DNA from 3 places in the Pseudoalteromonas sp. UBA6610 genome. Region 1 is predicted to be linked to each of the others. Evidence: predicted binding sites of a transcription regulator. Region 1 holds the regulator's gene; each other region holds the start of a gene.
The links. The regulator MetJ, encoded in region 1, represses methionine synthesis genes. The targets are predictions, from matches to a motif close to TAGACGTCTAGACGTCTA.

Region 1 (10,544 bases):
AGCAACAAATTGCTTTTACCGCAACCGGCCATTCACCAATGTTGTCGAGCTCAATTTCATTCCAATCTATTTCATTTAAGGCTTTTAAATCAAGGTTCATCACTTACCTCACCAATTTTATCAAATGGCTTTACATAAAACTCCATATTAAAATCACTGAGTAACCGTGATGTTTGAGCGCCTGCCACAATGCCCTGCATGATTGGCCTTTCTAATAGATAAGAGCCTTGTACCTGACGTAGCATAGTAGATAAACGATTGTTTGATTCACTGCGCCCTAACACATGTATTTGTGTACCACGCCGCTCAAGCTTAGTTAAATACACGCCTTGAGGAACAATTTTAGCTACTTCATCCATAATTTGAGTACCTAAATTACGGCTGCTTTGTAGCTCTTCAATCAACCGCATTCGTTGTTGTAAATTCTCTTTTCGCTTATCGAGATCTCTAATCTCACTAATTTTTTTATCAAGAGTACTGATTTCTGAGCTTAAATAATTATTTTTTAAGTTCTGCCCATCTTTTAAACCCGCGTAAAAAGAGCTAAGTAAGTACATACTTGCAAAACTACCTAGTACTACTGCTATTAATATAGTTATAAATTTCTTTTTTGATTCTTCTCGTTGTAGCTCTCGCCACGGCAATAGATTTATATGTGGCATGATGAAAAGCTCCTCAATGCCAAACCAGTAGCAATTGCAAACTGCGTTCTATTTCTTTGCATTACATTTCTGTCTACTTTTGGCGAAATTTCCATATTAGCGAACGGTTCAGCCACCACAGCATGAATACCGAGCTCTTCAATTAACAACCTATCTAAACCGTCTATCATTGATGTACCGCCGGTTAGCACTATATAATCTACTTGATCTTTACCTGTGGTTGTTAAAAACATTTGTACCGCACGGCGCACTTGTTGCAATAGTGATGTCTGAAACGGTGCCAGCACTTCAAAAGTATAATTAGCAGGTAAATCACCCGTTGTTTTGCCTATTTCGGCCTCATCAAAACTTTTATTATAATAAGATACAATACTATTAGTATATTGGTCGCCACCAAATACTTGGTCGCGGGTATAAATTGTTTCACCCGCTTGAACGACACTCACCAGCATTAAAACAGCGCCAATATCTACCACGGCAACACACTTATTAAAGGCATCACTTGGCAGTTGCTGATAATACACCTCCATCGCTCTACTTAACGCATAGCTTTCAACATCAACCACTTTAGCGGTTAAGTTTGCACCTTCAAGTGCGCCCACACGGGCCTCAACACTTTCTGTACGCGCAGCAGATAACAACACATTCATTTTACTCGGGTCGGCTTCGTTGGTAGAGAGCTTTTCAAAATCTAAACTCACTTCATCAAGGGGGTAAGGTATTAAGCTGTCAGCTTCTATTTCAATTTGCGACTCTAATTCAGCGTCACTTAATGAAACATCCATAAAAATAACTTTAGTGATAACGGTTTGTCCTGATACAGCCACTGCCGCTGATTTTAACGATTTTGGTAGTTTTCTTTTTAATTTTGTAATTATGTTACCAATTGCTTCGATATCCTGAATAGAGCGCTCGCTCATTGCACCTTTTGGCATAGGTTCAATTGCAAGTGCTTCTAGTCGAAATCCCGTTTCAATTTCACTTAAAAGCACTGCTTTGATAGAGTGCGATCCGATATCAATTCCGACCATCGCTGGTGATGGCTTTTGAAATAGTTGACTTAGCATGTTTGCAACTTGACCTTTGTTTTAATAATAAACAAGTTATAATTTTTATAGTAAAAAATATTATTCATTTTTTAATCAATATATACTAGCAGTCTAAACTCGCAATTGGGAGTCCATTTAGGGAAATATAAGTGATTTTATTAAAAAGAACATTACAATTTTTTATCATTTGCACGTTAATTGGTCTGATCACTTTAATCAGCCTTTATTATTACGTTAAACCTGATATCCCCAGTGTGCAAGTTTTAAAAGACGTGCAATTACAAACCCCTATGCAAGTCTTTACCAAAGATGGACTCTTAATTAATCAATTTGGTGAAAAACGCCGCATCCCTGTTACTATAGACGAAATACCTCAACCTTTAATTAATGCCTTCTTAGCCACAGAAGATAACCGTTTTTATGACCATATTGGTATAGACCCTATTGGTATTGTCCGCTCTGCTATTGTGTTAATTTCAACAGGTGAGAAAAAACAAGGCGCGAGCACCATTACTATGCAGCTTGCTCGTAACTTCTTTTTAACACGAGAAAAAGCGTATATTCGTAAAGTTAAAGAGATTTTTATAGCTCTACATATTGAAAGTGTATTAACAAAAGACGAAATTCTTGAGCTGTATCTTAATAAAATAGAACTAGGTAATCGTGCATTTGGTATTGGTGCTGCTGCTCAAGTTTACTATGGTAAAGAGCTAAAAGACCTCACTCTTGCACAAATGGCAATGATTGCCGGTTTACCTAAAGCCCCTTCGGCGCTTAACCCAATTCGTAACCCAATTAGGGCTAAAGCACGTCGTAATGTAGTGCTTGGTCGCTTGCTTACTGAAAACTATATTACGCAACAGCAATACAACGATGCGGCTAACCAGCCTATCACTGCTTATTTTCACGGTGCTGAGATAGATCTTTACGCCCCTTATATCTCTGAGATGGTTCGTGCTGAGATGGTTGAGCGCTACGGTGTAGAAAAAGCATATAACTCTGGCTTTAAAATATTTACCTCTGTGGAGTCTAAAGTTCAAAAGGCGGCGCAAACAGCTTTAGTTAATAATTTACATAACTATGATATGCGTCATGGCTTTCGTGGGCCTGTAGACGTGTTGTGGGATCCAGAAACACAGCCTGCCTTAAGTGAGCAGCAAATTATAGAAAAGCTAAAACCTGTTAAAGAAATAGCTGATTTGCATGCTGGCGTGGTGTTAAATGTGGCAGAGAAAACCGCTGACGTTATTTTAAAAAATGGCCAGCGCACCACACTTGATTGGGATAATTTAAAATGGGCGCGCAAATACATTACTCGCTACCGCCAAAGTTTTGCCCCTAAAGCCGCTACTGACATTCTTACCCCTGGCATGCAAATATGGCTGCGTAAAAATAACGACAACAGTTACCTACTAAGCCAAATACCAGAAGCTGCCAGTGCACTTGTTTCACTCGACCCACAAGATGGTCGTATTAAAGCTATAGTAGGTGGTTACAGTTTTGAGCAAAGCCAATACAACCGAGCGGTACAAGCTAAACGCCAAGTTGGCTCTAATATTAAACCCTTTATATATTCTGCTGCGCTCGAAAATGGCTATACATTGGCCTCTATTTTAAACGACGCGCCAATAAACCAGTGGGATAAAAGTTTAGGTGTAGCGTGGCGACCAAAAAACAGCCCAGCCGTTTATAATGGCCCTATACGTATTCGCCGTGCACTTGCACAATCTAAAAACGTTATTTCTGTGCGCTTACTTCGCGGTGTAGGGTTACAACGCACCGCCGATCACTTGCTTAAGTTTGGTTTTAAAGATGCTGATATTAACCGCAGTGAATCGTTAGCATTAGGCAGTGCATCAATCACGCCATTAGAGCTTGCTCGCGGCATGAGCGCATTTGCTAATGGCGGTCACTTAATTGAACCTTACTTTATATCTGAAATTCAAGATGCCTATGGCAATGTACTATTTAAAGCAAACCCGGCTCTTGCTTGCGATGAAGACGAGCTATTACCCGTCTCTAAAGCAGTGGATAGCTTTGCCAACAATAACCTAGATACCGACATAACAGATGATACAGCCACGCAACCACGTTGTGCACCACGTGTTATTTCAAAGCAAAATGCTTTTTTAATTGCTGAAGCAATGCACAGCGCAGTATGGGGTGGCGGTAGCTGGACCCATAAAACAGGCTGGAGCGGGACAGGTTGGCGTGCGCAAGCATTAGATAGACGCGATCTATCGGGTAAAACAGGCACAACCAATGACTCTGTTGATACTTGGTTTAGCGGCTTTAACCGCAATGTAGTAACGTCTGTATGGGTTGGTTTTGACAACCCAGGTAACTCGTTAGGACGCTCAACCTATAATAACAACCTAGATAGCAGTCAAATCTCTGGTGCTGAATCGGGCGCCAAAACGGCACAGCCTGCTTGGGTTGATTTTATGAAAGTGGCGCTTGAGGGCACACCAGAGGCGCCAATAGAGCCTCCTGAAGGACTAGTTTCAATTCGTATCGATTTAAAAACAGGTTTGTTAAGTCATAAAAACGACTACACCAGTCGCTTTGAGTATTTTGAAAAAGGCACTGCGCCTACAAAATATGTGCTGTCTCAGCCAACTGATATTTTTGAAGAAGATACAAAAACAGAAGAAGAGTTATTCTAAAAACAAAAACGGCAGCTTACACAAGCTGCCGTTTTACTATTAATATTTGCCTGCGCTATTTTAGGTTTTTAACTAACCAATATAAATCAGAGTGCACGCCCGCGGCGGTCACTTCTTTGCCCGCCCCTGGGCCTTGTATTACTAAGGCGTTTTCGTTGTACCACTGGCTATTAATAACAAAGATATTATCGCCAGGTGTTAAGTTAGCTAAGGCGTCCCCTTTAGGCGCGTAAGTTATACCTACCTTCGCCGATACTTTACCCTGCTCTAATGCCAATAAACCGGTATACCTAAGTACAGCATCTTGCGCATTTGCTGCATCGGCATGGTGTTTAATAAACGCATTTAGCTTATCTTTATCCGCTAAAAAGTCATCCCATGAACCTTGGGCTAACTCATCAGGCATTAATGCTTGTAAGCTTATATCATCTAAATCTAATTTAATGCCAAGCTCGCGCGCAAGTATCAGCAATTTACGTTGCATATCCCGGCCCGATAAATCCTCGCGAGGATCAGGCTCTGTAAAGCCCATTTTTTGCGCTTCAAGAACAAGGTCAGAAAATGCCACACTGCCATCGTACTTACTGCATAGCCACGAGAGTGTGCCCGAGAAAACACCTTCAATACGGGTGATTTTATCGCCACTATTTTGTAAATCGGCCAACGCAAAGTTAATCGGCAACCCTGCCCCTACACTGGTGTTGTAGCGCCAATGCAAATTACGCTCGTTAATACTTTGGCGCAGCGCGTTATACCAACTAGATGCAGCAGTGCCCGCGTACTTGTTAGCACTTATTAAATGGCAGTCTCGCTCTACAAAGTCGGTGTATAATTGGCTAAATTGCTCGCTTGCCGTTATATCAACAACAACTTTGTGCTCGTAATCAAGTTCGTTTAATGCACTTAATAAATCCGCTTGCTCATAAGCAACGGCATTATGCTGCCATTGTTTTTTCCACTGTCCGAGAGTAATACCCGAGGCATTAAATAGCATATGTTGCGAGCGAATTAAGCCAACTAGCTTAATACTATAATCGCCCGACAAACGCTTAAATTGAGCATCTAGCTGGCTTAAAAATTCATCGCCTACATTACCTAAGCCAGCCACAACCAGAGCAACTTCTTGGCCTTTATTAATTAATTTTTCGTGCAATAAACTAAGTACATCGCTTTCTATTAACTGATCCGTTAACAGCAATGTATAGCCTGTATCTTGATGAATAAAACGAGGGTGAATACTTTGCTGATTTAAAACCTCAGCCGCTAATGTACTTAGCGTATAAACATTTTGCGTAGGCGCAACCACCGCGCAGCCATTTAAATTAGACTCGCTTATATTTGCTCGCCCAGCGAAATAACTCACTACTTGATGCGTTGCACCCGCGGGCACAACTAAGTATGTATCGCCGTTGTGTATAAAATGATGAAGGCTGTGCTGAATAAGCTGGCTAACATGCGCCACTTCTCCCGCGTTAAGGCCTTCAACGAGCAGTAAATCAACGTTTTGTAATGTAGTAATAAAACGTTTTTGCTTAGCTTTGCCTTGTTTTACAATATCGGTAGGAGCAGTTTGCACATCAAAACTACTACGTACAGCCAGTTTAATATTACTGTTTTTTAAAGGCGAAAGCGTTTTAGCATGTAACACAGGGTTACCCAATCGAGCTAATAAGTTAGCTTGTTCACGGCACACCTTGTTGTACTTAATCGCCTTTTCAACTTTACGTGGGTCAGCACTAAAGACCCCTGGCGTATCAGTCCAAATACATACATTTTGAGCGTCGCAATAATTGGCTAATAAGGTGGCGCTGTAATCACTGCCATTGCGCCCAAGCGTAACTGTTTTACCATCAGCACTTGCTGCGATAAACCCTGTTACTACGTGAATCTTATTTGCATCAATGACTTGGCTGCATTGCTGTTTATTTTGCGCATGCAAAAGCTCCCCGCTTGTTACACTAAACAGCGCTCTAGCATCATGAGCACACGCTTGAATGTTTAATTGCGTTAAATAGGCTGCCAATAATCGCGCAGACCACAGCTCACCATGCGCCAGTAAGGCCGCCTCTTGCAACTGCTGCTTGCTGGCTTGCTCTGCTACATCACTTAGCTCTTGCGCTAGCACAGCTAAAGCAGTGTGTTTAGCATCGGCTTTTAATAACTCTTCAATTAATGCCGTTTGGTGATTACTCAATTGCAGCAAAATATCAGCAACGGCTTGCTTATCTTGTTGTTGATAACTTTGCCACAGCGAAACCAATGTATCGGTGGTTTTACCCGCAGCAGATACAACCACGCAATCGCCAGGCTGTGTGTGGCCAATAATTATTTTTGCCACACTTTGATAGCGCTCGCCCGAGCTTAAGCTCGAGCCGCCAAATTTATGTACACTTTTTACCATACTCAATCACCACAAAGCTGGATGAGCAGCCTGCTGCTTTACATCACCATTGGCATTGCCTGCAGCTTTACCAACACGCCCTACATTTTTATTTTGACCAGGTTTAACTAAGTTAAATACACGTTCAAAATCAGCCAGTAGGTCTTCTATATCTTCAATACCGACCGAAATACGAATTAGCGTATCGCCCACACCCGCCTCTAAACGTGCTTGAGCTTCCATACCTGCGTGAGTCATGGTCGCAGGATGACAAATTAAACTCTCAACTCCACCTAGCGATTCTGCTAAGCTAAATTCTTTAAGGCTTGTTAAAAACGCCGCAGCATCATTCACATCGCCTTTAATATCAAAACTAACCATACCACCAAACCCAAGCTGTTGGGCTTTAGCAAGCGCATGTTGAGGATGCGATTCAAGGCCTGGGTAGTAAACTTGGCTAACATACTCAGAGCTTTCTAGGTATTTAGCAATTGCCAGGGCATTTTCTTGGTGCTGTTTTAAACGCACATTTAAAGTACGTAAACCACGTAACGTTAAATAGCTATCAAATGGTGCGCCGGTAATACCAATGTTATTGGCCCACCAAGCAAGCTCATCACCAAGCTCTTGTGTTGCAGCAACAACTGCACCGCCTACAACATCAGAATGGCCGTTTATATATTTAGTGGTTGAGTGCACAACAATATCTACGCCAAACTTAATTGGGTTTTGTAATGCCGGTGATAAAAAGGTGTTATCGGCGGCCACTAATGCACCGCACTGTTTTGCTATATCCGTCACGGCTTTAATATCCGTTAGGCGCAGCACAGGGTTACTTGGTGTTTCTATCCAAATTAATTTAGGTTTAATGGTTAAAATTTGTTCTAGGCTTTCTGGTTTAGTTAAATCAAGTACTTTAAGTTTAAGCAAGCCGCGCTTTTCTAACGACGTAAATAAACGGTAGCTGCCGCCATAACAATCGTGAGGAATAACCAATGTATCATCGTTATTTAATAACTGTGTGGCTAAGTGCACTGCTGACATGCCCGTAGCAGTAATAATTCCGCGTGCGCCACCTTCAAGTTCTGCTAGAGTGTCAGCTAAAATATCGCGATTAGGATTACCACTGCGTCCATAGTCGTATGCGCGCTTAGTATCAAAATCGGCAAACGAATAAGTCGTCGATAAATAAATTGGCGGTACAACGGCGCCATGATGTTTATCGGCATCAACCCCATTTCGTACAGCAATGGTTGCTTTGTTTTTTTCGCTCATATTCGTCACCTGATTAATTTGGATGTTTAGACGTCTAAAAGAGTAAGTTATCCATTATAATAAGTCAAAGCATTTAAAGCTCTAGATGGCTAAAAATAACAGACGCGTAAAACTTCAAGAAAGCTGTATTTACTATTACAGCCAGCTTATTAAGATAGATTGCTATCTATTATTTGACTATCTTTTTTAAAACGATAGAATTTCACGCATATTTACACGCTTTTTACGCCGTGTGAGAAATTAATAATCTGAGGCAACGATACATCTTATGGCTAAATGGAATGGTGAGTATATTCACCCATACGCAGAACACGGGAAAAAATCAGAGCAAGTTAAAAAGATCACCGTTTCGATCCCGCTAAATGTATTAAAAGTATTAACTGATGAGCGTACACGTCGTCAAATAAACAACCTGCGTCATGCAACAAACAGCGAGTTACTATGCGAAGCGTTTTTGCATGCCTTTACAGGCCAGCCATTACCTAATGATGATGACCTACGTAAAGATAACGCAGAAAAAGTACCTGAAGAAGTTAAAAAAATAATGCAAGAAATGGGTTTAGAAGTGCCTATTTTAGACGAAGAATAAAACGTCTTTTTAAACAAAAAACCTCAGCATGCTGAGGTTTTTTGTTTAAGCGCTATAGATTACGCCATATAATTTTCCGGTAAGTCAATTTGTGCCACGCCCGATTCAACAGCAGCAATAGCAACCGCCTTGGCTATACGTGGTAATAAACGCGGGTCCATCGGTTTAGGAATAATGTAATCAGCACCAAATTCGAGCTTTTCTACACCCGCCGCTTTTAATACTTGCTCAGGCACTGGCTCTTTAGCAATACTACGAATAGCTTCAACAGCGGCTATTTTCATTTCATCGTTAATTGCGCTTGCACGTACATCAAGTGCACCACGGAAAATAAACGGGAAACATAAAACATTATTAACTTGGTTAGGGAAATCAGAACGCCCCGTTGCCATAATTAAGTCTTTACGTGCACTGTGCGCAAGCTCAGGTGCAATTTCAGGATCTGGGTTTGAACATGCAAACACCACTGGCTTATCGGCCATTAGTTTTAGATCTTCAGGTGCAAGTAAGTTAGGACCCGATACACCTACAAACACATCAGCATCAGCAATTACATCTTGTAGAGTACGCTTATCGGTATTGTTAGCAAAAAGCTGTTTGTATTCGTTTAAGTCATCGCGGCGAGTATGAATAACCCCTTTGCGGTCTAGCATATAAATATGTTCGCGCAGTGCACCACACTTAATTAACAGCTCCATACAAGCAACCGCTGCAGCGCCTGCACCTAAACATACAATAATGGCATCTTCTATTGATTTGCCCTGCACTTCTAAGGCGTTAAGCATGCCTGCCGCAGTTACAATCGCGGTACCGTGTTGGTCATCATGAAAAACCGGAATACTGCAACGCTCAATAAGTGCTTTTTCAATTTCAAAACACTCTGGCGCTTTAATATCTTCTAAGTTAATACCACCAAACGTGTCGGCAATATTAGCCACTGTATTTATAAAGTCTTCGGTGGTGCGATGCTTAACTTCAATATCAATAGAATCTAGGCCAGCAAAACGTTTAAATAAAAGCGCCTTACCTTCCATAACAGGCTTAGAGGCTAATGGCCCTAAATTACCCAAACCTAAAATTGCCGTACCATTACTGATCACCGCAACCATATTACCTTTACCGGTATATTTATATGCATTGGCTGGGTCTGCTGCAATTTCGCGCACAGGCTCTGCAACACCAGGGCTGTATGCTAATGCTAAATCTTGCACCGTTTCGGCTGGTTTTGTTAGCTCAATGCTGATTTTGCCTGGAACGGGGTGAGAGTGGTAGTGTAATGCTTGTTCACGAAAATCTGACATAACGCGATGGTATCCTGCAATTTAAGTTAAGTGAGAGGGAGTATGGGGCTAAGATACTCTTATTATTTTTAAATTCCAAGCAATATCAGGTCTATCCTGTTATATGCTATATCCGTTAATTTTAAGTGATTTATCAGCAACTTCGCTAAAAGTTATCAATATTAAACAAATAAAAATTCATTCAAAAAGTGCTTTTTGAGGTTCATTTTGCCCTGCCAATATTTTTCTAAAATAGCAGAATATTAAAATAGTAAAATGCACCAATATGGCGCGTTTATCACCGTTAAAAACAAATATCGCCACGATAAGCACTTTTAGCAGCTTGGTTAAAAATTAACGTATAAAAAATATAGAGAAGAATTGTGAGTTTGTCTGCAAAGGTTTATGCATATTCAGAATAAGAACAGGAAATAGTTATGCACACGTAGTACGGCAACAATCGGTAATTTTTTAGTAAAAATGATGAATTTTAGGCACAAAAAAAGCACCCGAAGGTGCTTTTTTTACTAAACAGCAATAATTACTTCTTGCTGCTAAGTGCACCGAAGCGCTTGTTGAAGCGATCAACACGGCCGCCAGTGTCTAAAATCTTTTGCTTACCAGTGTAAAACGGGTGACACGC
Region 2 (10,544 bases), on a different contig from region 1:
CCAAGCAACGGTCGATGACTTAATCGCATTTTATAATGAGCGCAAAGCCACCTTAAAACCGGTTTAACGTCATTAAATTATAATACCAATTCGCAATAATACTTAATCATTTTTAGGGGCTAAAAGTGTTGCTATCTGCATTAAAAAATTCTCATTTAGAACAACTAAATAGCGAATTTTTTGCCTAGCTATCAACACGTTTTTCTGTCCTCAAAATAGACCACTTAATTAAGCGGATTGGTATAAAAAGGGCGCTAAATACATTGTTATTTAGCGCCTTTTTTATTGGTTAGCGAATGCAGCTAGGCTGAATACTTTTCTGAGCTGGTTAATTTACGCAGTACCGTAATATGCGTACAATAGCGCTCTTTGTTATTTTAAAGCTAAGCCTATGTCTGCCACATCGTTCTCATCTCTTAAACTCGATTCGTTATTACTAACCGCAATTGAGCAAAATAATTACACCACGCCTACCGCAATTCAGGTTAAAACTATTCCGCACATATTAGCGGGCAGCGATGTAATGGGCAGCGCGCAAACAGGCACAGGTAAAACAGCCGCCTTTGTATTACCACTACTACATAAGCTTTTAAATACACCAAAAAAAGATGAGCCAGGCATAGCCCGAGTGGTTATTTTAACGCCCACGCGTGAGCTTGCTCAGCAAGTGTTTGCAAGCTTTGAAAAATACGCCCAAAGCACAAATATTCAAGGCGCTTTAGCGTATGGCGGTGCAAGTATTGGCCCGCAAATTAAAGCGCTTAAAACGGCGCAAGTGATAGTCGCAACGCCTGGGCGTTTACTTGATCATATTGTTAAAGGCAGTGTGGTGCTTTCAAGTGTTGATTCGTTAGTATTTGATGAAGCCGACCGTATGCTGGATATGGGCTTTATTGATGAAATAAAACGTATTTTGCGCCACATTCCAGGCGATCGCCAAACCTTATTGTTCTCAGCCACATTCGATGACAGCGTGTTTGAGCTGAGTAAAAAACTACTTAAAAACCCCGAGCTAATTGAAGTTGATAAACGCAACTCTGCTGCTGTAGAGGTTGAACAAGTTATTTACGCAGTTGATGAAGAGCGAAAGCGTGAGCTTGTATCGCACATGATTGGCATGAAAAACTGGCGCCAAGTGCTTATATTCACCCGCACTAAACAAATGGCCGATAAACTTGCCAAAGAAATGTGTAAAGATGGCTTAAAAACTGAGTCTATCCATGGCGATAAATCACAAGGTGCACGCGACCGTGCATTACAAAACTTTAAAGAAGGCACAACGCGGGTTTTAGTTGCCACCGATGTAGCTGCCCGCGGTTTAGATATTCCGGCGCTTAAATACGTAATAAACTTTGAGCTACCTTACATAGCAGAAGATTACGTACACCGAATTGGCCGTACGGGGCGCGCTGGCGAGCAAGGCCTTGCCATGTCGCTGGTAAGTATTGACGAGCAGTGGTTACTGGAAGAAATTGAAGTGCTACTGGATACCCGCTTAGCACCACAATGGCTAGAAGGTTACGAGCCTGATTTAAACAAGCCCCCTAAAGATAACCGTAAAAACACCAACAAAGCGCGTAAAGATCGCGATAAAAAGCGCATTACCGGGCAAAGAGCACCAAGTAAACGCCGCAGAAAGTAGCCTTAAACATATTTATTTGGCTATACTAAGGCCATTAAATAGCTGAGGTATAGTTATGTTTGAAACAGATCAATGGGCGTTTTCTGGTGTCGATGGCCAAATATCATTACATAAATGGCAAAAAACCATTGATCTTATTACGGGGCTTTTTTCGGCCCCCTCTGGTTATATAGTTCAGGCTACTAGTAAAGGTTATCGTGTAGTTATTAGAGCTAATGAAGGTGGCTCACACTTTGAAACCAACCCTATACTCCCTCCCGAAACTCCCTTATTTTGTAAATATGTAGCCGAAAACAACAACACTTTGTATGTTAGCGATACCCGCAGCGATACGCAGTGGAATACCATGCCCGAGGTTATTGAAGATGGCGTTGAATCCTACCTTGGCTTGCCAATTCACTGGCCTGAAGGTGAAGTATTTGGCACCTTGTGTTTAAAAGATTCAAAAAAAACCAGTTATACCGATGAATATTTTGAGCTAATAGAGCAGCTTCGTGATTTAATTGAAGACGATTTAGCCCTTATTTATAGCTTTGAGCAAATGCGCGAAATAGCCATGCTTGATCCGCTTACCAATATTTATAATCGCCGTGCACTTAGCTTACTTGCCCAACACAAACTTAATTTAGCGCTGCGTTTAGGTTTTGATGTGTGTTGCTTGTTTATTGATATAAACGACTTTAAAAAACTAAACGACACTTATGGCCATGAAATAGGCGATCAAGCGTTAATCCTCTTAGCAAATACCTTAAAAACACATTTAAGAGAGGCTGATATAGTAGGGCGTTTAGGCGGCGATGAATTTGTAGCAGTAATGCAAATTAGTGATAGAAGTAAGCTTAGCCATATTATTGATAAAATAAAAATTGAGTATAAAAACGCACTATTAGAAAACAACGTGTGCGCGCTGACACTTAGCATAGGCGAAAGTTTTACTAATAAACAAAAGCAACCTTTTGATACGTTATTAAATTTGGCCGATCACCAAATGTATAAAAATAAACAAGCGTACAAATTGGCTAAAAAGCATAATAATAAAAGTAATACACTTAAACATAGCAACAAAAAAGCAAGCCATTAGGCTTGCTATAAACGGGGGTAATTAGGCTTTAAGCGATTTGTTTTTCGGCTAGGTTTAATTCCATAATGGCTTTTAATAAACGGTATAAGTTTATTGATGCGTCAATTTCTTCTTTACGGTTTGTTAAGCTTTCAATATTTAAGCCCAGTGGCACATCTAGGTGCGCACAACTTTTGAGTATTAGGTCGAGATTTTCTCGGCAAATACGTACAGATTCACTTAAGGTATTGTCTGCATCAAGCATGCGCCATTTAGTGGCCTCTGGCACTGAGATCCCCAACCATTGCATAAACTCTAAGGTTTTATCGCCACCGCATGGCGTAAACGTTAAAATAATCCGTTTTGGTGTAATACCTTGTGCTTTACAGGTACGCGCGTAACTTGTTATTAGCTCTATAGTTGCTTGCGCGTCGTAAACGGCTTGCGATATAAAAAACTGACAACCTTGTGCTGTTTTTTCTATAAGGCGCTCGTGTTCATTTCGCTTACTTGAATGTCGCTCAGCAATGGTAACGCCCCCTAAAAAGAAGTCATCACTTTGCTCTGCCAATGTTTTATAGGCATCGGGCAAGCTTAGTTTTATATCACCTACCGATGAGGGGCTACCCACTAAAACGACATTTTTTAAATCGTAGTCGTTTTTAGTTTCATCCAACCAGCCTTTAAACTCCTCTACACCACGTTGTGCCACACTTTTGTAAGTAATGACATCTGGAGCAGATAAATTACGTAGTAAGTGGCTGTATTCACGTGGGTCTACAGTTTGTTTAAACGGAAATGGGCGTGCTTTATCTGTACGGCTACTTTCATCTTGAATGTCGTAAATTATCACGCCGTCGTATTCAATTTCGTGTAAGCGAGCAAGTAGTTTTTCTGCAATGATTTTTAGCTGCGCTTTATCAGTACCAATTTTAGGCGGGGTAGTACCAATAAGATAAACACCTTGATTGGTGTCTTCTATTTTTTCTTGTAGTGATAAAGCCATAATCCTCATTCCAGCTTAGTCCAATGTATGTAATTCAATATAACAGCCATTTAGACGTCTAGATAGATTTATTTAATGAAAGTTTTTCAATCAACTTGAGTTTTTTTCATACTTAAATGTTTTTAAAATAGGGAATTGACACAGTTGTTTACATTATAAATAGCCGATGGGGTCTTATATTTAGTGGCTTTGGGGCATAATCTAAGCGAGTTAGCATTAAACCTAATAACAAATTTGCTCAATTTAAAAAGGGACAACAATGAAATTTAAATTACTAGCAACAAGCTTAGCGGTATCGCTGGCACTAACAGGCTGCGCAACACAGCAAAGCGAAAACACCCAAACGGCACAACAACAGCAAACAACAAAAGCTGACGAACGTGTATTTTCGCAAGAGTACTTAATCGAAGAGCTTGATAACGGCTTACGTGTAATGGTTGTTAAAACCGATTACCCCGATGTCGTCTCGCTGCAAATTCCGGTATCGGTTGGCTCACGTAATGAAGTAAAAGCAGGTAAAACCGGTTTTGCTCACTTTTTTGAGCACATGATGTTTAAAGGCTCTAAAAAATTTCCGCAAGAGGAATACACTGCCATATTTAAAAATGCAGGGGTCGATAACCGTGCTTACACCACTAACGATTACACAAACTACCATTTAAACTTTTCAAAGCAGCATCTTGATAAAGTACTTGAAATTGAAGCCGATATTTTTCAAAACTTAACCTACACCGAAGAGCAATTTAGAACCGAAGCGCTAACGGTTAAAGGGGAGTATTTAAAAAATAACGCCAGCCCAATTCGTAAGTTATTGAGCGCAGTACGCGAAGAAGCGTTTGATACGCACACTTATAAACATACCACCATGGGCTTTTTTGAAGATATAGAAGCCATGCCAGATCAAATGGCGTACGGTAAAGAATTTTTTGATAAGTTTTATAAGCCTGAATATGTATCGCTTGTAATTGTGGGTGATGTTGACCCTAAAGCCACAATGGCTATGGTTAAAAAGCATTGGGGTGGTTGGGAAAAAGGCGATTACGTTGCCGATATTAAAGCTGAGCCAAAGCAGCAAGCACCTAAATATGTACATGAGAAAAACGAAGGTTTGCCTGGTCATTGGTTGCTTGTATCTTACAAAGGGGCTGCATGGGAGCCTGCTAAAAAGGACAGAGCCGCACTTGATTTAATCTCACAGCTTTATTTTTCTAATAACTCCGATTTATACCAAGAGCTAGTTGTTGATAAACAAATAGCGAGTCAAATGTTTACCTACAATCCAGAGACAAAAGATCCTGGCTTACTGCATGTGTTTGTAAAAGTAGAAAACGAAGATGATTTAGCAAAAGCACGCGATGCTATTAACCGCACTTACGCAAAAGCACGTACCGAACTTGTTGATGAGCAAAAACTAAGTGATTTAAAGTCTAACCTTAAATACAGCTTTATTAACGGCTTAGACTCATCGCAAGCGATTGCATCAACCCTTGCAAGTTATATGCATTTTGAGCGCGACCCAGAGGTTATTAACCAGCTTTATAAATCGGCCGACAACATCACAGCACAAGATATTAAAGCCGTGGCTAATAAGTATTTTGTAGATGACGCGCGTACTACCGTAACTATGTCGGCACTTGATAAAGCGCCAGGGTTTGAACAAGAAACAAGCTTAAACGCATTAGTAGCTAAGCGTGATAAAGCGCCAGAGGCACCAGTATTTAAAGTGCTTGATAAAACGAATAGCTCGCCGCTGATCGATGTAAACTTTCTATTCAATACAGGGGCTGCTGCAGACCCGCAAGGTAAAAAAGGGGTTGCTGCGCTCACAGCCGCTATGCTTGCTCAAGGTGGCTCGCAAAGTACGAGTTACAAAGACATACAAAAAGCGCTTTATCCGCTTGCTGGCAGCTTTGGTTATCAAATAGATAAAGAAATGCTGTCATTCCAAGGGCGTATTCATAAAGATAACGCTGCTACATGGTATGCGCTTGTAAGCGATCAATTACTTAACCCAGGTTTTAGAGATGATGACTTTAAGCGCCTTAAAAAAGAAATGATCGACGGTATTAAGTCGGGCTTAAAAGCCTCTAACGATGAAGAGCTAGGTAAAGAAGTGCTTTACAGCGCACTTTACAAAGATCACCCATACGAAAGCTACAATTACGGGGATATTTCGGATTTAGAAGCATTAACGCTTGATGATGTAAAAGCATTTTACAACACAGAGCTTACCCAATCTAAACTAACACTGGGTTTAATTGGCGCTGTGCCAAAAGCGCTTAAAGCAGAAATCATGAGCGACTTAGCAACCTTACCTAAAGGCGAGCAAAGCCGTTTAAGTATTCCTGATGCGCCAGAGCTTAAAGGTCACCATGCAACGATTGTAGAAAAGTCGGCGCAATCTACTGCGGTATCGTTTGGTTTCCCAATTGATACTATTCGTAGTAGTGAAGATTGGACAGCCCTTTGGCTGGTGCGTTCGTACTTTGGTGAGCACCGTAGTTCTAACTCATATCTGTATGAGCGAATTCGTCAAACACGTGGTATGAACTACGGCGATTACGCCTACATTGAGTACTTCCCACGTGGCATGTTTCAAACTAAGCCTGATGCAAACTTAGGACGCTCTGAGCAAATATTCCAAATTTGGTTACGCCCGCTGCGCTCTAATAACGATGCACACTTTGCAACACGTACCGCGTTGTTTGAGCTGGATAAGCTTATTAAAACTGGCTTAACCGAAAAAGACTTTGAAGCAACACGTAACTTTTTAATTAACTACGTACCGCAGCTTGTCGCAAGTCAAAACCGCCAATTAGGTTATGCACTTGATAGCGAATTTTATAACACAGAGTCGTTTGTAAAATACGTGACAAGTAAACTTGAAAAGCTAACGCTTGCTGATGTTAATCGCGTGATTAAAGATAATCTACAAACAGATAACGTACAGTACGTGTTTATTACGGGTGACGGCGAAGACATGAAAAAACGTTTAGTGTCAGAGCAAACATCGCCAATGGTTTACAACACAGAAAAACCAGCAGCGCTTGTTGCTGAGGATAAAGTCATTGCCGATTATAAATTAGCTATTCCAGCTAACAACATTGAAGTAATGGCTGTTGAAAAAGTGTTTCAGTAATTAATCTCTTTTTCTAACATATAAAAAATGCCCCAGTGCTTATAGCCTGGGGCATTTTTATTTAATTAGTGCTATTAAAACGTAATATTAGTTAGTCGCTAAAAGCACTGAGCCTGCGCCTAGAGCAAAGCTTATTAAGGAGCTAATAACCACTCCCGCTAAAAAGCTTTTAGTTGGCGTACTTTTAACGTCATTATTTATAGGCTCATCAAGTTTAATTAGCTCGCCTTGGCGTACTTCAAGTACCGCGCAAAGCGCCATAGTGGTTTCTTTAGAAGCGGTGCCTTCTTTTTCTACCCGTTGAATGGTCCGCAAACTTACATCGCAGGCATCTGCGAGCTGTTGCTGCGTCCAATCTAACTTACTTCTAAGCGATTTAACTGTTGTAGGATTTAATTGCACGTTAAAGCTTCCCTACAAATAGTTCAACAATTGTTGCCGTTGTATAGCCAAACACCGCCCCACCTAATGTACAGCCAGCAAGAAAAAATGCTGCCTTTTTAGGATCGTCTGAAAGACTACTTTGAACTTGTTTGGCTATCACACTGCTATTTTTATAAAGAGTGCACTCCAGACGCCCCGTAAGTATATTAAGCATGTCAAATTTTACTTGGTACTGTGAGCCCTCAAAAGCAAAAGAGTGCGTGCTTGCACAGTAGATAGTTCGTTTTTTACTGAATAGGTCATCGTTTACAAAGACTTCTTCTTTACCCGTAAAGTAGCTTCCAAAACAGGCTATTTGATTGTCGCCATCTTGAAAGTAAAATTTATAACCAAGCTTTTTTGTATTCAATATATCGTTTTTCATCATCGTTATCCTTGTTGAGTTGATGATGCTAATTTAGCGTTTGTTTTTATTTTTTACGCCGTCAGTAGTATGCCAGTAGCTAGTTTGGCATATGACAGTAACCCTGTCATGCTGCTTTAGTATCTGATTTTTAATGTAAAAGTAAAATTTTTATATTTTTTATAGACTACTTAGCTGTCATACGGAGTATTACTTCACATTAATAAATTATGCAACTAGCGTGAAGTAAAGTAACAATATTGTGTTAAAAAATTGTTATTGATTATACTAATTAACAACAAAGCTAAAATGGAAAGCTCGTGATTGACGATAAAGCGTTTTTTAAGTTGGTACTAGATACCACGCCCGACCAAGTAGTGGTTATTAATTCTAACGGCGACATAGTTTATATAAACCGAAGCTGGCAAAACTTTGGTGAGCAAAACGACTGTGCCTGCTGTGATATGTGGGAGCAGCAAAATTACTTAGCAGAGTGTGAAAAAGCTGCGCAAAAAGGAGATAGCTTTGGTTTAAAGGCATTTAACGGCATTAAATCAGTTATTTCGGGGGCTAATGACGACTTCTATTTAGAATATCCATGCCATAGTGAAGATGAGAAACGTTGGTTTATGATGCGAGTAGTGTCGTTTAGCCATACAGATAAAGCGTATTACGCTATTAGTCATCAAAATATTACCGAGCGTAAACTGGCTGAAGAACAAGTACAAAAACTTGCCGCTATTGATGGCTTAACTGATATTGCTAACCGAGGCTTTTTTGATACCTTTTTAGAGCAAGAATGGAATCGTTGTCAGCGTTTAGGTATGCCGCTTTCGTTGGCTATTATTGATATAGATGATTTTAAATTACTCAATGATACTTACGGCCACCAACAAGGCGATACATGCTTAAAAAGGGTGGCAAAAGTACTTAATGAATTTACTAAACGCCCAGGTGATTTATGTGCCCGTTTTGGTGGTGAAGAATTTGTTTTAGTGTATGGAAATACGAACTCAGATCAGGCCTTGTTAGTATTGAACGATATTTTAGAAAAATTAAAACAGTTAAACATTGAAAATAAACATTCATTACCAAGCAGAACCCTTACAGTGAGTGTAGGCCTCACTACTATTACACCCAGTAGTGACTTTACCTGTGCGTATTTAATCAAAGAAGCAGACGATTTACTTTATAAAGCAAAGGATAAAGGAAAAGATGCTTTGTGTGTGAGTGATTTAGCACTCATATAATTTTTTTACTCTTAGTTATACCTAATAACCAGAACAAATAACTAAGGCGTTAACACCTTAGGCTTTAAATCCGTTAAACTTAGGAAAAGGCTCTTTTTATATCAATTTAAGGCAGTGTAGTATTATGCGTCATGAAATTTGGCAACAGCTTCGTAGTGAAGCGAATGAAGTTGTAACTCGCGAACCACTTTTAGCAAGTCATGTGTATTCATGCATTTTAAATCATGAGTGTTTAGGTTCGGCGTTAAGCTTTATTGTTGCTAATAAGTTGGCAGATGCTGTTGTATCGGCTTTTACAATACGTGAGTTGTTTGACCAAGCGTTTGTAAAGTGCGACCGTATGCTTACCTATGTGGCCGAAGATATTAAAGCCGTTAAAGACAGAGACCCGGCAGCCGAAACCTACCTTACGGTTATTTTAAACTTAAAAGGGTTTCATGCTATTCAAGCGCATCGTTTAGCTAACTGCTTGTGGCAGCAAAACCGTAAAGAGCTTGCTCGTTTTATTCAAAGCCGAACCTCAGAAGTGTTTGGGGTTGATATTCACCCTGCGTGTCAGGTTGGTAAAGGGATAATGTTTGACCACGCCACCGGTATTGTTATTGGTGAAACGGCGGTAATTGAAGATAACGTATCAATACTGCAATCGGTCACGCTTGGTGGTACGGGTAACGAGCAGGGCGACCGTCATCCTAAAATTAGAGCCGGTGTGCTTATTGGTGCAGGCGCTAAAGTGCTGGGTAATATTGAAGTAGGCGAGGGCGCACGTATTGGCGCAGGTTCAGTTGTTTTAACTGCGGTACCGCCACATACCACCGCTGTAGGCGTACCAGCTAAAATTATTGGCAGGCCGGATTGTCCGTGTCCGGCGCAAAGTATGAACCAAAACTTTTTAACCACACCAGAGCCTGAAAACGAATCACACACCAGCGCCATGCTGTAATAGCAGCTTGTATAAATAAAAATAATTTTAAAAGGAATTAAAATGAACAAAAATAGCTTTTTAACACTAGGGATAGGATTTATTGCGGGTGTAGGTTTAACGTGGAGCTACTTTAATTTATCTTCAAGTGACGCAAACCCCGCAAAGTTACAACATGCTGATACAAAGCAGCAGGCACCTTTTGTTCAGCCAGTTAAAAGCAGTGAAGCAACAGCAAAGCGTGTTGTACCCGCTGCCCCTGAACAAAGCGCTCGTATAGAGCAAAAAGATAATCCCCCTACACCAGAACCACAACCGCTAGATGAGCTTCCTTTAGAAGAGCAAGTATCGCAGCTTAAACAGCAATTAGCAGCACAAAAAGCCTTGATGAAAAACGCGGCGCAGCAGCTGCGTGACCCCTCTGATGCACAAGCCGTTTTGCAAGCGCAATTTGATGAGCAAATACGTAATGAAGAGTGGGCTTATCAAACAGAAATAGCTTTACAAGATTTTTTACTTACCTCTGATCTAAGCTCTATCCCAGAGATTGTTAGTGCAGCGTGTAAAACCACCGTATGTAAATTTGAACTTGCTGCACCTACTGATAACGACTCGTTTGATCATACCCAATGGCGAGAGCTAAACGATAAGTTAATGAAGCAAGAGTTTTGGTTGCAATTTAAAAGAACAACCTCAACGTCAAGCGACACCGAGCTAACCTTACTAATGGCCACAGAG
Region 3 (10,544 bases), on a different contig from region 1:
ACGCTTTTGGTAATCAGATTGCTGTAGCTCGCTAAACTGCGCCATACGCGCTTTAGACTTAGCTTGGCGACCTTTAGGGTTTGAACGTACCCACTCAAGTTCTTGAGCAATTGATTTTTGACGTGCTTTTTCAGATTTTTGCTCTTGTTGTAAGCGCGCATCTTTTTGCTCAAGCCAAGAAGAGTAGTTACCTTCCCACGGAATACCTTCACCACGGTCAAGCTCTAGTATCCAGCCAGCTACATTATCAAGGAAGTAACGGTCATGCGTTACCGCCACAACAGTGCCTTCGTAATCATGTAAGAAGCGCTCAAGCCAAGCAACCGACTCAGCATCTAAGTGGTTAGTAGGCTCATCGAGAATAAGCATATCTGGCTTTTCGAGTAATAAACGACAAATAGCAACACGGCGGCGCTCACCACCTGAAAGGTGCTCAATTTTAGCATCCCACTCAGGTAAACGAAGTGCATCAGCAGCGCGTTCTAAAACGTTATCGATGTTGTGGCCATCGTGCGCTTGAATGATTGCTTCAAGCTCGCCTTGCTCTTTTGCTAGGGCGTCAAAGTCAGCGTCTTCCATTGCGTACTCGTTGTACACTTCGTCAAGGCGGTTAAGGGCATGCTTTACTTCGCCAACAGCTTCTTCAACTATTTCGCGTACTGTTTTGCTTTCATCCAGCACAGGCTCTTGCGGTAAGTAACCAATTTTAGTACCAGGTTGAGGGCGGGCTTCACCTTCAAAGTCTTGATCAACACCGGCCATAATGCGAAGTAATGTAGATTTACCAGCACCATTTAAACCTAGCACACCAATTTTAGCGCCTGGGAAAAAGTGCAACGAAATATCTTTTAAAATTGTGCGCTTAGGTGGCACAACTTTAGATACTCGACTCATCGAGAATATAAACTTATCAGGTAAAACCATGGAGGAAAGCCTTCAAATAATAATAAAAATTTCAATGTTGTATTGTAGTGGCTCACGGGTGAAACAGTCAACGAATGGCGTATAGAACAATACGCTAATCTAAACGGTACTTTATTTTCTTGCCCATTTAAAACACCACTATGACAGGATTTCTATTGTGTAAAATTCTGTAATCTATTGTTTTATATTGTTCAAACACATTTTATTTTTAACAAAAGTGGTACAGTATATTTACAAACTGTAAAGTATAAGCAAATTATACAGACAGACCACTCTTAGTCGTTGTAAAACATCGCATAATTAAATATTACAAAGGTTTAAAGGAATGAACATGAAAACAGTTACAAAGTTAGGGGCATTACTTTTAGGTTTATACTCATTTTCGAGCCAAGCAGACATACTCCAGGTAAATGGTTATTACCAAGGAGTAGGGATAGGGTCTACGCAAATTGATGTATACGAGAGTGATAGCATACGATTTACAACACTATACGGCCAGTTTGGCTATCAGTTTTCGCGATACTTTGCGATAGAAGGTCGTGTAGGTTTTGGTTTAAATGACGAATCAACGCCGCTAAATGGGCTTGTTTATACTCAAAACCCGCTAGATGGTTCGTTAACCTCAGAATCTATTAAGAGCGAAATTGACTCAAGCCTTGATTTGCAAACAAGTATATTTGTGAAAGCTAATTATCCCATTTCAATTCGGGCAGATGTGTTTTTATTTGGTGGCTATGGTAGAAATAAATTAAGTTACAATGAAGGTGAAATAAGAAACCTTGCAGAATCAATAACTGGCTCAGATACAAATTCTACGTTAATCACTGAGCAAAATTATGACGAAGGCGGTGTAACGTACGGTACTGGGATTGACTATAGGTTAACTCAACGCTGGCAAGTAAGCGCTGAATACCAATATTTTGATACAGACGAAGGTGATATTTACGCTCTTAATTTATCTGTAAATTATCGTTTTTAATTGAAATAACGCTACTGGTTTTAGTAGCGCGACCTCAATACAGTTAAACAAAATATTTCAATATAAATGCATTCCTCCTGATCTATAACTTTTTGTAAATCTGATAAAATCATGAATAAATTTCATTTAGACATCTATACATCTAGAGGTTGATATTTTTAGCGTACTGTTCATAATGAGAGCGTATAAATTCTCGGTTTTTATGAGTAGGAGTAAAAAAATATGCCAATTACAGTGAAAGACGAGCTACCGGCTATTGCCCGTTTACGTGAAGAAAACGTGTTTGTAATGCCAAAAAGTCGCGCAAAAACGCAAGAAATTCGTCCTATGCGTTTGGCTATTTTAAATTTAATGCCTAATAAAGTAGAAACCGAAGTGCAGTTTATTCGTTTGCTTGCCAATTCTCCTTTGCAAGTAAATGTAGAGCTATTACGCCTAGATACGCATCGCAGTAGTAGCAACTCAGAAGAGCACCTAGATACCTTTTACCGTTATTTTTCAGAAGTGAAAGACAATAACTACGATGCGTTAATTGTTACCGGTGCACCACTCGCACACCTCGAATACGACGATGTTGCGTACTGGGATGAGCTAAAAGTGATTATTGATTGGGCAGAGCAGCACGTTACCTCTACGCTGTTTTCGTGCTGGGCGGCACATGCGGCGCTGTATCATCGTTACAATTTAAAACGCGATTTAAAAGAAGATAAACTTTGTGGTGTGTTTACTCACCAGTGTTACTTTGATCATGGGGCACTTACTCGTGGCTTCGACGACAACTTTTTAGTGCCGCACTCACGTTATGGCCACATAGATATAAATAAAATAAATGCCTGCGACGATATAGTGGTATTGGCAGGCTCTGAAAAAGTAGGCGCTTACTTAATGAAAAATAAGTCGGGCAGCCAAGTGTTTATAACCGGCCACCCAGAATACGATGCCGACACATTAAAAGCAGAGTACGAGCGCGATTTACAAAAAAGCCCTGATGCGCCAAAACCCGAAAACTATTTTCCAGATAACGATGCAAGCAAAAAGCCGTCAAAAACGTGGCAAAGCCATGCCTTTTTGCTGTTTTCGAACTGGTTAAATTACTACGTGTACCAAACGACCCCTTATGATATTAATTTAGTTAGCCAAGATGTGAGGACTAACAACTATGCCGAATAACGTGCAAAACAATAATAAACACAGCGAATTAAGCGCTGCATTAAAAGAGCGTATTTTAATTTTAGATGGCGCCATGGGCACCATGATCCAAACTCACAAGCTTGAAGAAGAAGACTACCGAGGCGAGCGCTTTAAAGACTGGCACGTACTAATTAAAGGCAATAACGATTTATTAAGCCTTACAAAACCTGAGCTAATTGCCGATATACACCGCAGCTTTTTAGCCGCCGGTGCAGACATTATTGAAACCAATACCTTTAACTCAACCACCATTTCGATGGAAGATTACGACATGGCAAGCATAAGCCGTGAGGTAAACTTAGAGTCGGCAAAACTCGCACGCGCAATATGTGACGAGTTCACCGCTAAAAACCCAGAAAAACCACGCTACGTAGCCGGTGTGTTAGGGCCAACCTCTAAAACCTGCTCAATTTCGCCAGATGTAAACGACCCAGGCTATCGTAATATTACCTTTGATAAGCTGGTTACTGCGTATGTTGAGTCTACCCTTGCATTAATGGAAGGCGGCGCTGATTTAATACTTATCGAAACCATTTTCGACACGCTAAATGCAAAAGCTGCCTCATTCGCAGTAGAAGAGGCGTTTGAGCAAGCAGGGCGCACATTACCTGTAATGATCTCGGGCACAATTACCGATGCCTCTGGGCGTACGCTTTCGGGGCAAACCACCGAAGCATTTTATAACTCTATTCGCCATATTAAGCCGCTTTCTATAGGCCTTAACTGCGCCCTAGGGCCAGATTTACTTCGCCAATACGTAGAAGAGCTTTCGCGCGTATGCGAAACATTTACCTCAGTACACCCAAATGCAGGTTTACCAAATGAGTTTGGTGAGTACGACCTAGAAGCAGAGGACATGGCGAAAGAGATTATAGACTGGGGCAAATCGGGCTTTATAAATATTGTTGGTGGCTGCTGTGGCACAACGCCTGCGCATATTCGTGCGTTTGCCAAAGGGCTTGAAGGCGTTAAACCTCGCGCGTTGCCAGAGCTTGATGTTCGTATGCGTTTATCAGGCCTTGAAGCCTGTAACTTAAACTAGGAGCCAACATGACCCAGCAAATTGCAGTATTTACCAATGTTGGCGAGCGTACCAACGTAACCGGCTCTGCCATGTTTAAACGCTTAATCATGGAAGAAGATTACGAAACCGCCCTGAATGTGGCTCGCGAGCAAGTAGAAAACGGCGCCCAAGTTATTGATATAAACATGGACGAAGCCATGTTGGACTCAAAAGCGGCCATGGTTAAGTTTTTAAACTTAATTGCCTCAGAGCCCGATATTTCTAAAGTGCCCATTATGGTCGACTCCTCTAAATGGGAAGTAATAGAAGCAGGCCTTAAATGTATTCAAGGCAAGGCTATTGTTAACTCAATATCGCTTAAAGAAGGGGAGGAGCCGTTTAAACGCCAAGCTAAAATTATTAAACGCTTTGGCGCAGCTGCTGTTGTTATGGCGTTTGACACCGACGGCCAAGCCGACACCGCAGACCGCAAATACGAAATATGTGAACGCAGCTACAAAATATTAGTCGAAGAGATTGGTTTTCCGCCGGAAGATATAATATTCGACCCCAATATATTTGCCGTAGCCACCGGTATAGAAGAGCACGACAACTACGCCGTAGAATTTATTGAAGGTACACGCCGAATTAAACAAAACTTACCACACTGTAAAGTGTCGGGCGGGGTGTCTAATGTCTCGTTTTCGTTTAGGGGTAATAACCCCGTACGTGAAGCGATTCACTCGGTGTTTTTATACCACGCGATAAAAGCGGGTATGGATATGGGTATTGTAAACGCAGGCCAGCTTGCAGTTTACGACGATATCCCCGAGGAACTTCGCAAAGCCGTAGAAGATGTAATTCTTAACACTGACCCCGGTGCAGGTGAGCGCTTAGTAGAAATAGCCCCTAAGTTTTCGGGTATGGCACAAGCCGAACGCGTAGAAGATTTAGAGTGGCGTACATGGCCTGTTGAAAAACGCCTAGAGCACGCCCTTGTAAAAGGCATAACCACCTTTATAGATGAAGACACGGAAGAGTGCCGCGCAGCTGCCGATAAACCTATTCACGTAATTGAAGGGCCATTAATGGATGGCATGAACGTGGTAGGGGATTTATTTGGTGCAGGTAAAATGTTTTTACCACAAGTTGTTAAATCGGCCCGCGTAATGAAACGAGCAGTGGCCTACCTAGACCCATTCATAGAAGCCGAAAAAGAAGAAGGCGCCACTAACGGTAAAGTAGTTATGGCCACCGTAAAAGGCGACGTGCACGACATAGGTAAAAACATTGTAGGCGTAGTACTGCAATGTAATAACTACGAAGTAATCGACTTAGGCGTAATGGTACCTGCTGAAAAAATACTACAAACCGCGATTGACGAAAAAGCCGACATAATCGGCCTTTCGGGTTTAATTACCCCATCGCTTGATGAAATGGTACACGTAGCCAAAGAAATGACCCGCCGAGGCTTTGAGCTCCCACTTATGATTGGCGGCGCAACGACCTCTAAAGCGCATACTGCCGTTAAAATTGAACCGCAGTACGACAAAGGCGTAGTGTACGTAAATAACGCCAGCCGTGCAGTGGGCGTGGTATCAAGCTTATTATCTAAAGAGCTAAAACCGGCCTTTTTAGAAAAAACTAAAGCCGAGTACGAAAAAGTACGCGAGCAACAAGCGCGCAAAAAGCCACGTTCAAAACCGGTTACCATACAGCGTGCCCGCGATAACGCAGCCAAGCTTGATTGGGATAATTACACGCCACCGGTGCCTAAAAAGCTGGGCGTGACCGAATTTAAAAATGTATCAATTGCGACTTTACGTAAATACATAGATTGGACCCCGTACTTTATGACGTGGTCAATCGCTGGTAAATACCCGCGCATAATGGATGACGAAGTAGTGGGCGAGCAAGCACGCAGCTTATTTAAAGACGCTAACGACATGCTCGACGACCTTGAAAAGTCAGGTGCTTTGCAACCTTTAGGTGTAATTGGTTTATTCCCTGCAAACCGCGTGGGTGATGACATAGAAATTTACACCGACGAAACCCGCAAAGAGCTGTTAACTACCTCATGCCATTTACGCCAGCAAACCGAAAAAACCGACTTTGCTAACTATTGTTTGGCTGACTACATTGCGCCAAAAGGCACACCTGATTACTTTGGTGCGTTTGCCGTAACGGGTGGTTTAGAAGAAGACGACCTAGCCGACGCGTTCGATGCCAAGCAAGACGACTACAATAAAATAATGGTAAAAGCGGTTGCCGACAGGCTCGCAGAAGCGTTTGCAGAATACTTGCACGAACAAGTGCGTAAAGAGTATTGGGGTTACGCAGCCGATGAAAACTTAAGTAACGATGAGCTAATTCGCGAAAACTACCAAGGTATTCGCCCAGCGCCAGGTTACCCAGCGTGCCCAGAGCACACTGAGAAAAAGAAAATTTGGCAGTTACTCGATACCGAAAAACGCATTGGCATGCAGCTCACCAGCTCATACGCCATGTGGCCAGGCGCTGCGGTTTCGGGCTGGTATTTCTCACACCCAGAGGCAAAATACTACGCCGTAGCATCTATTCAAAAGGATCAGGTAGAAGATTACGCCAAGCGAACTAATATGACGCTCGCAGAGGCTGAAAGGTGGCTGTCGCCTAATTTGGGGTATGAGCCGGAATCATAGCGAAGCGGTCAGTTTTAGCTGTCAGCTATCAGTAAAAGAAAAACGAGCCAAATTGGCTCGTTTTTGTTTTTATTAAGAAAACTTATTTCTAAAGTATTATAAATAGTTAATATATCCATTATTTAAACATAAATTATAAGGAAGTATTTTGAGCTCTATTAAAGAATTTTTATTTGAAGAACAAAATAAGCAGGCTGAAAAGTGGGTACGTGAAAGGCTCAGCGATCAAGATTTAACAGTAGAATCGGATGAATGGCAAAGTTTAATCATTGAGTATTCTGCTTATCAGGACCATTTAAATGATGAATATGAGTGGGTTTCAGAAATAAAATGGTTAAAGGAAAATGGCTCAGTTGATATTTATCAAAACTTTATGACAGAGTTAAGCAATGTAAAGGAGCTTGCAAAAACTCACTCTCCCAACCAATTCCTCTAGATGAAAACTTAATAATTAAAATGTGTTATTCATACTCGGTAACACTTCTTGAAGCTTTTTTAGGGGACACAATAAAAAGCTTAATATCTGAAAACAATGTCTATCTAAATAATGCGATAGAGCGTTTGGAGCAAATAAGGAATACGAAATATTCATTGTTTGATTTATCTAAATCAGGAATAGATTTAAGTGGGTTGGCAATTAAGTCCGTTAGTGAAGTATTATTTCACAAAATTGATAAAGTCATGGAAATGTACGAAAAAGTACTTGGTTGTAAAATAAATATAGACACGACAAAAGTAAAATCAATTATCGACATAAGACATGATATTGTCCATAGAAATGGGTATACCAAGGACAACGAAGTAATAGTTATACTACCAGATGACTTATATCAGGCAATTACTGAAATAAATCATTTAGCTAATCAATTGCAAAAAATAATTGAGGCAAAAGAAGTATCAAACTAATACGGACTGCTTCGATAAAAAAACTGAGATAAAGGACTATTCATGAAGTATCTAAATTACATATTGCTTTGCCTATCCCTATTTTTCACATCAAACACATTTGCGCTTGAGCAGAAATATCACGAGAGTGTTTTACCTGTTATTGCTGCTTTTAAAGCGGAGGATAAAGCTGCGATTGCTGCGCATATTCGCTACCCTCTAAAAAGGCAATATCCATTGCCTGACATTAAAAATGAAGCTGAGTTTGTTAACCGCTTTGATAAAGTGTTTGACGAGGAGCTTGTTACTATTATTGGCAGCTCTAATATTAATACCGATTGGGATAAAGTTGGTTGGCGCGGCATTATGCTAAATAACGGCGTGATGTGGCTAGATACCGACGGTAAAATTATCGGTATAAATAGCCACACAGCCAAAGAGCAGGCATTTGCTAAACGCTTAATTGAACAAGACAAGCAATCACTCCATTCAAGTATTAATACGTTTGAAGAGCCAGTGCTGGATTGGAAAACGGCTAGCTACCATATTCGCGTTGATGATTTAGGTGATAGAAATTACCGTTATGCAGTGTGGAGTAGTGATAAAAGGCCAAAGGATAAGCCTGATATGGTTTTATTTAACGGTGATATTACCTTTGAGGGTAGCGGCGGGAATCACCACTATACGTTTATAAACGGACGCTATAGTTACATATTACACGTTACTATTATTGGCTGCGATACATCGCCACCTGGTTGGCTTGAAGTATATAAAAATGATGAGCAGTTATTAAATGAGTCAGTTATAAGTACTAAGTAAAATCAGTAAACCCTTCTTATCTCTATCTAATAAAGCTGCCACTTAATAACAGCTATAGGTTGGCGGTTCGCCGATAAAAATTTCAATAAACCAATCCTAAGTGGTAGGCTAAAAAAGTAGCAAGTATTCAAACCGTTCTCGCGCAACAAGGCATTCCTTTAAAGCGCTTTGCCAAGGAGTTAAATATGATCACGCTTACCGTTAATGGTAATAAACATGAGTTTACAGGCGATCCGTCAACGCCGGTGCTTTGGTATCTTCGAGATGAATTAAATTTAACCGGGCCTAAATTTGGCTGTGGTATGGCGCAGTGTGGTGCGTGCACCATACACATTGATGGCGTAGCGCAGCGCTCGTGCATATTACCGGTATCGGCTGTGGCTGGGCGTGCTATTACCTCTATTGAAGGGTTAAGCGAGCAAGGCGACCACCCCGTGCAAAAAGCCTGGGTTGAGCATAAAGTGCCGCAATGTGGGTTTTGTCAGTGCGGACAAATAATGCAAGCGGCAAGCTTATTAGCCGCTAACCCAAACCCCACTGATGATGAAATAGTGAGTAATATGTCGGGCAATATTTGTCGTTGTGGCACGTATCCGCGTATTCATAAAGCAATTAAGTCGGCGGCTAAAACCATTGCGGGCGTTGAATATTTTGACCCAAATGAACAAGGGGAAGAGGTATGAAAAACGACAATACGTACTTTGACCTAAACCGTCGCCAATTTTTAAAAACCAGCGCAATAGGCGCATTAGTATTAGGCACTTATTTTGTAGGCAGTGCACCAAAAGCGTTTGCAGGCGTGTTAGAACAACCGTCTGAGCAAGCAAAACGTGCCAACTTATTTATAGCGCTGCGCCCCGATGGCATGGTTGAAATAACCTGCCACCGCTCTGAAATGGGCCAACAAATTCGTACCGCCATTGCCCAAATTGTGGCAGACGAAATGGAAGCCGCGTGGGATAAAGTGGTTGTTATTCAAGGTAAGGGCGACCCTAAATATGGGGATCAAAATACCGATGGTTCGCGCAGTATTCGCTACAACATGCAACGCCTGCGCGAAATGGGCGCAAGTGTACGTTATATGATGCAGCACGCAGCCGCTAAATATTGGAACGTTGAGCCGCAAACCTGTACAGCTAATCAGCACGTGGTAACCCACAGCTCGGGTAAAACGCTTGCCTATAAAGACTTAATTGACCTCGCGCTTGGTATTACCCCGCCAGAGCCAGACAAGTTAACACTTAAAACACGTAAAGAATGGCGTTATATAAATACCGGTATGGCGCACATAGATTTAACCGATTTAGTAACCGGTAAAGCCACATTTGCTGCTGATGTTCGCGAACCAAAGGCGCTGGTGGCTATGATTGAGCGCCCACCGGTAGTAGGTGGTGTGGTTAAATCGTTTGATGCCAGCGCCGCTAAAGCAATTAATGGCGTAGTTGATGTTATTGAAATGCCTGTACCAAAAGGTGCGCCGCAATTTCAGCCAAAAGGCGGCATTGCTATTGTTGCTAAAAATACCTGGGCTGCATGGCAGGCGCGTAAAGCACTAAAGGTGGTGTGGGATGATGGTAAAAACGGCGATTATAATTCAGAGAACTTTAAAAAGTCGTTATTACAAACAGTGAATGAGCCGCAAGCGCATGTGCGCGACATAGGCGATACCGCCAGCGTATTGGCTAAATCGAGCAATAAGTTAGTAGCAGACTATTACGCGCCGCATTTGGCTCAAGCACCTATGGAGCCACCTTGCGCCACTGCAATGTACAATAAAGACAGGGTAGATATTTGGGCTGCAACACAAAACCCACAAGCTGATATGAAAACCGTAGCTGCGTTACTTGGTATGGAGGAGAGCCAAATTAACGTGCATGTCACCATGTTAGGTGGCGGTTTTGGGCGTAAATCAAAACCTGATTTTTCAGCAGAAGCTGCCTACATTTCAATGAAAGTAGGACAACCTATACGCGTACAGTGGACGCGAGAGGATGATATTCAGCACAGTTTTTATCATGCGGTATCGGCTCAACATATTGAAGCTTCACTAGATGAAAAAGGT

Region 2: B4F91_RS08285 (methylenetetrahydrofolate reductase) is a predicted target of MetJ. The motif match lies at 3,752-3,769, and genes of this name have one in related genera.
Region 3: metA (homoserine O-acetyltransferase MetA) is a predicted target of MetJ. The motif match lies at 2,031-2,048, and genes of this name have one in related genera.

The regions. Positions count from the first base shown of each region.
Region 1 covers NZ_DJHW01000143.1:3,399-13,942, forward strand. Annotated here, with positions in the region: gene B4F91_RS19355 (type 4a pilus biogenesis protein PilO) at 1-100, opposite strand, end outside; gene B4F91_RS19360 (PilN domain-containing protein) at 90-662, opposite strand; gene B4F91_RS19365 (pilus assembly protein PilM) at 650-1,729, opposite strand; gene B4F91_RS19370 (penicillin-binding protein 1A) at 1,861-4,377, shown strand; gene metL (bifunctional aspartate kinase/homoserine dehydrogenase II) at 4,433-6,778, opposite strand; gene metB (cystathionine gamma-synthase) at 6,785-8,032, opposite strand; gene metJ (met regulon transcriptional regulator MetJ) at 8,301-8,621, shown strand; gene B4F91_RS19390 (malic enzyme-like NAD(P)-binding protein) at 8,681-9,922, opposite strand; gene rpmE (50S ribosomal protein L31) at 10,443-10,544, opposite strand, start outside.
Region 2 covers NZ_DJHW01000063.1:1,457-12,000, reverse strand. Annotated here, with positions in the region: gene B4F91_RS08300 (DUF3581 domain-containing protein) at 1-67, shown strand, start outside; gene B4F91_RS08295 (DEAD/DEAH box helicase) at 392-1,642, shown strand; gene B4F91_RS08290 (sensor domain-containing diguanylate cyclase) at 1,698-2,723, shown strand; gene B4F91_RS08285 (methylenetetrahydrofolate reductase) at 2,752-3,708, opposite strand; gene B4F91_RS08280 (M16 family metallopeptidase) at 3,968-6,847, shown strand; gene B4F91_RS08275 (helix-turn-helix transcriptional regulator) at 6,935-7,249, opposite strand; gene B4F91_RS08270 (hypothetical protein) at 7,251-7,658, opposite strand; gene B4F91_RS08265 (sensor domain-containing diguanylate cyclase) at 7,955-8,884, shown strand; gene cysE (serine O-acetyltransferase) at 9,009-9,827, shown strand; gene B4F91_RS08255 (hypothetical protein) at 9,870-10,544, shown strand, end outside.
Region 3 covers NZ_DJHW01000030.1:85,643-96,186, reverse strand. Annotated here, with positions in the region: gene ettA (energy-dependent translational throttle protein EttA) at 1-924, opposite strand, end outside; gene B4F91_RS04720 (porin family protein) at 1,256-1,903, shown strand; gene metA (homoserine O-acetyltransferase MetA) at 2,126-3,073, shown strand; gene B4F91_RS04710 (homocysteine S-methyltransferase family protein) at 3,063-4,136, shown strand; gene metH (methionine synthase) at 4,145-6,778, shown strand; gene B4F91_RS04700 (hypothetical protein) at 6,927-7,214, shown strand; gene B4F91_RS04695 (hypothetical protein) at 7,235-7,684, shown strand; gene B4F91_RS04690 (hypothetical protein) at 7,727-8,482, shown strand; gene B4F91_RS04685 ((2Fe-2S)-binding protein) at 8,668-9,165, shown strand; gene B4F91_RS04680 (xanthine dehydrogenase family protein molybdopterin-binding subunit) at 9,162-10,544, shown strand, end outside.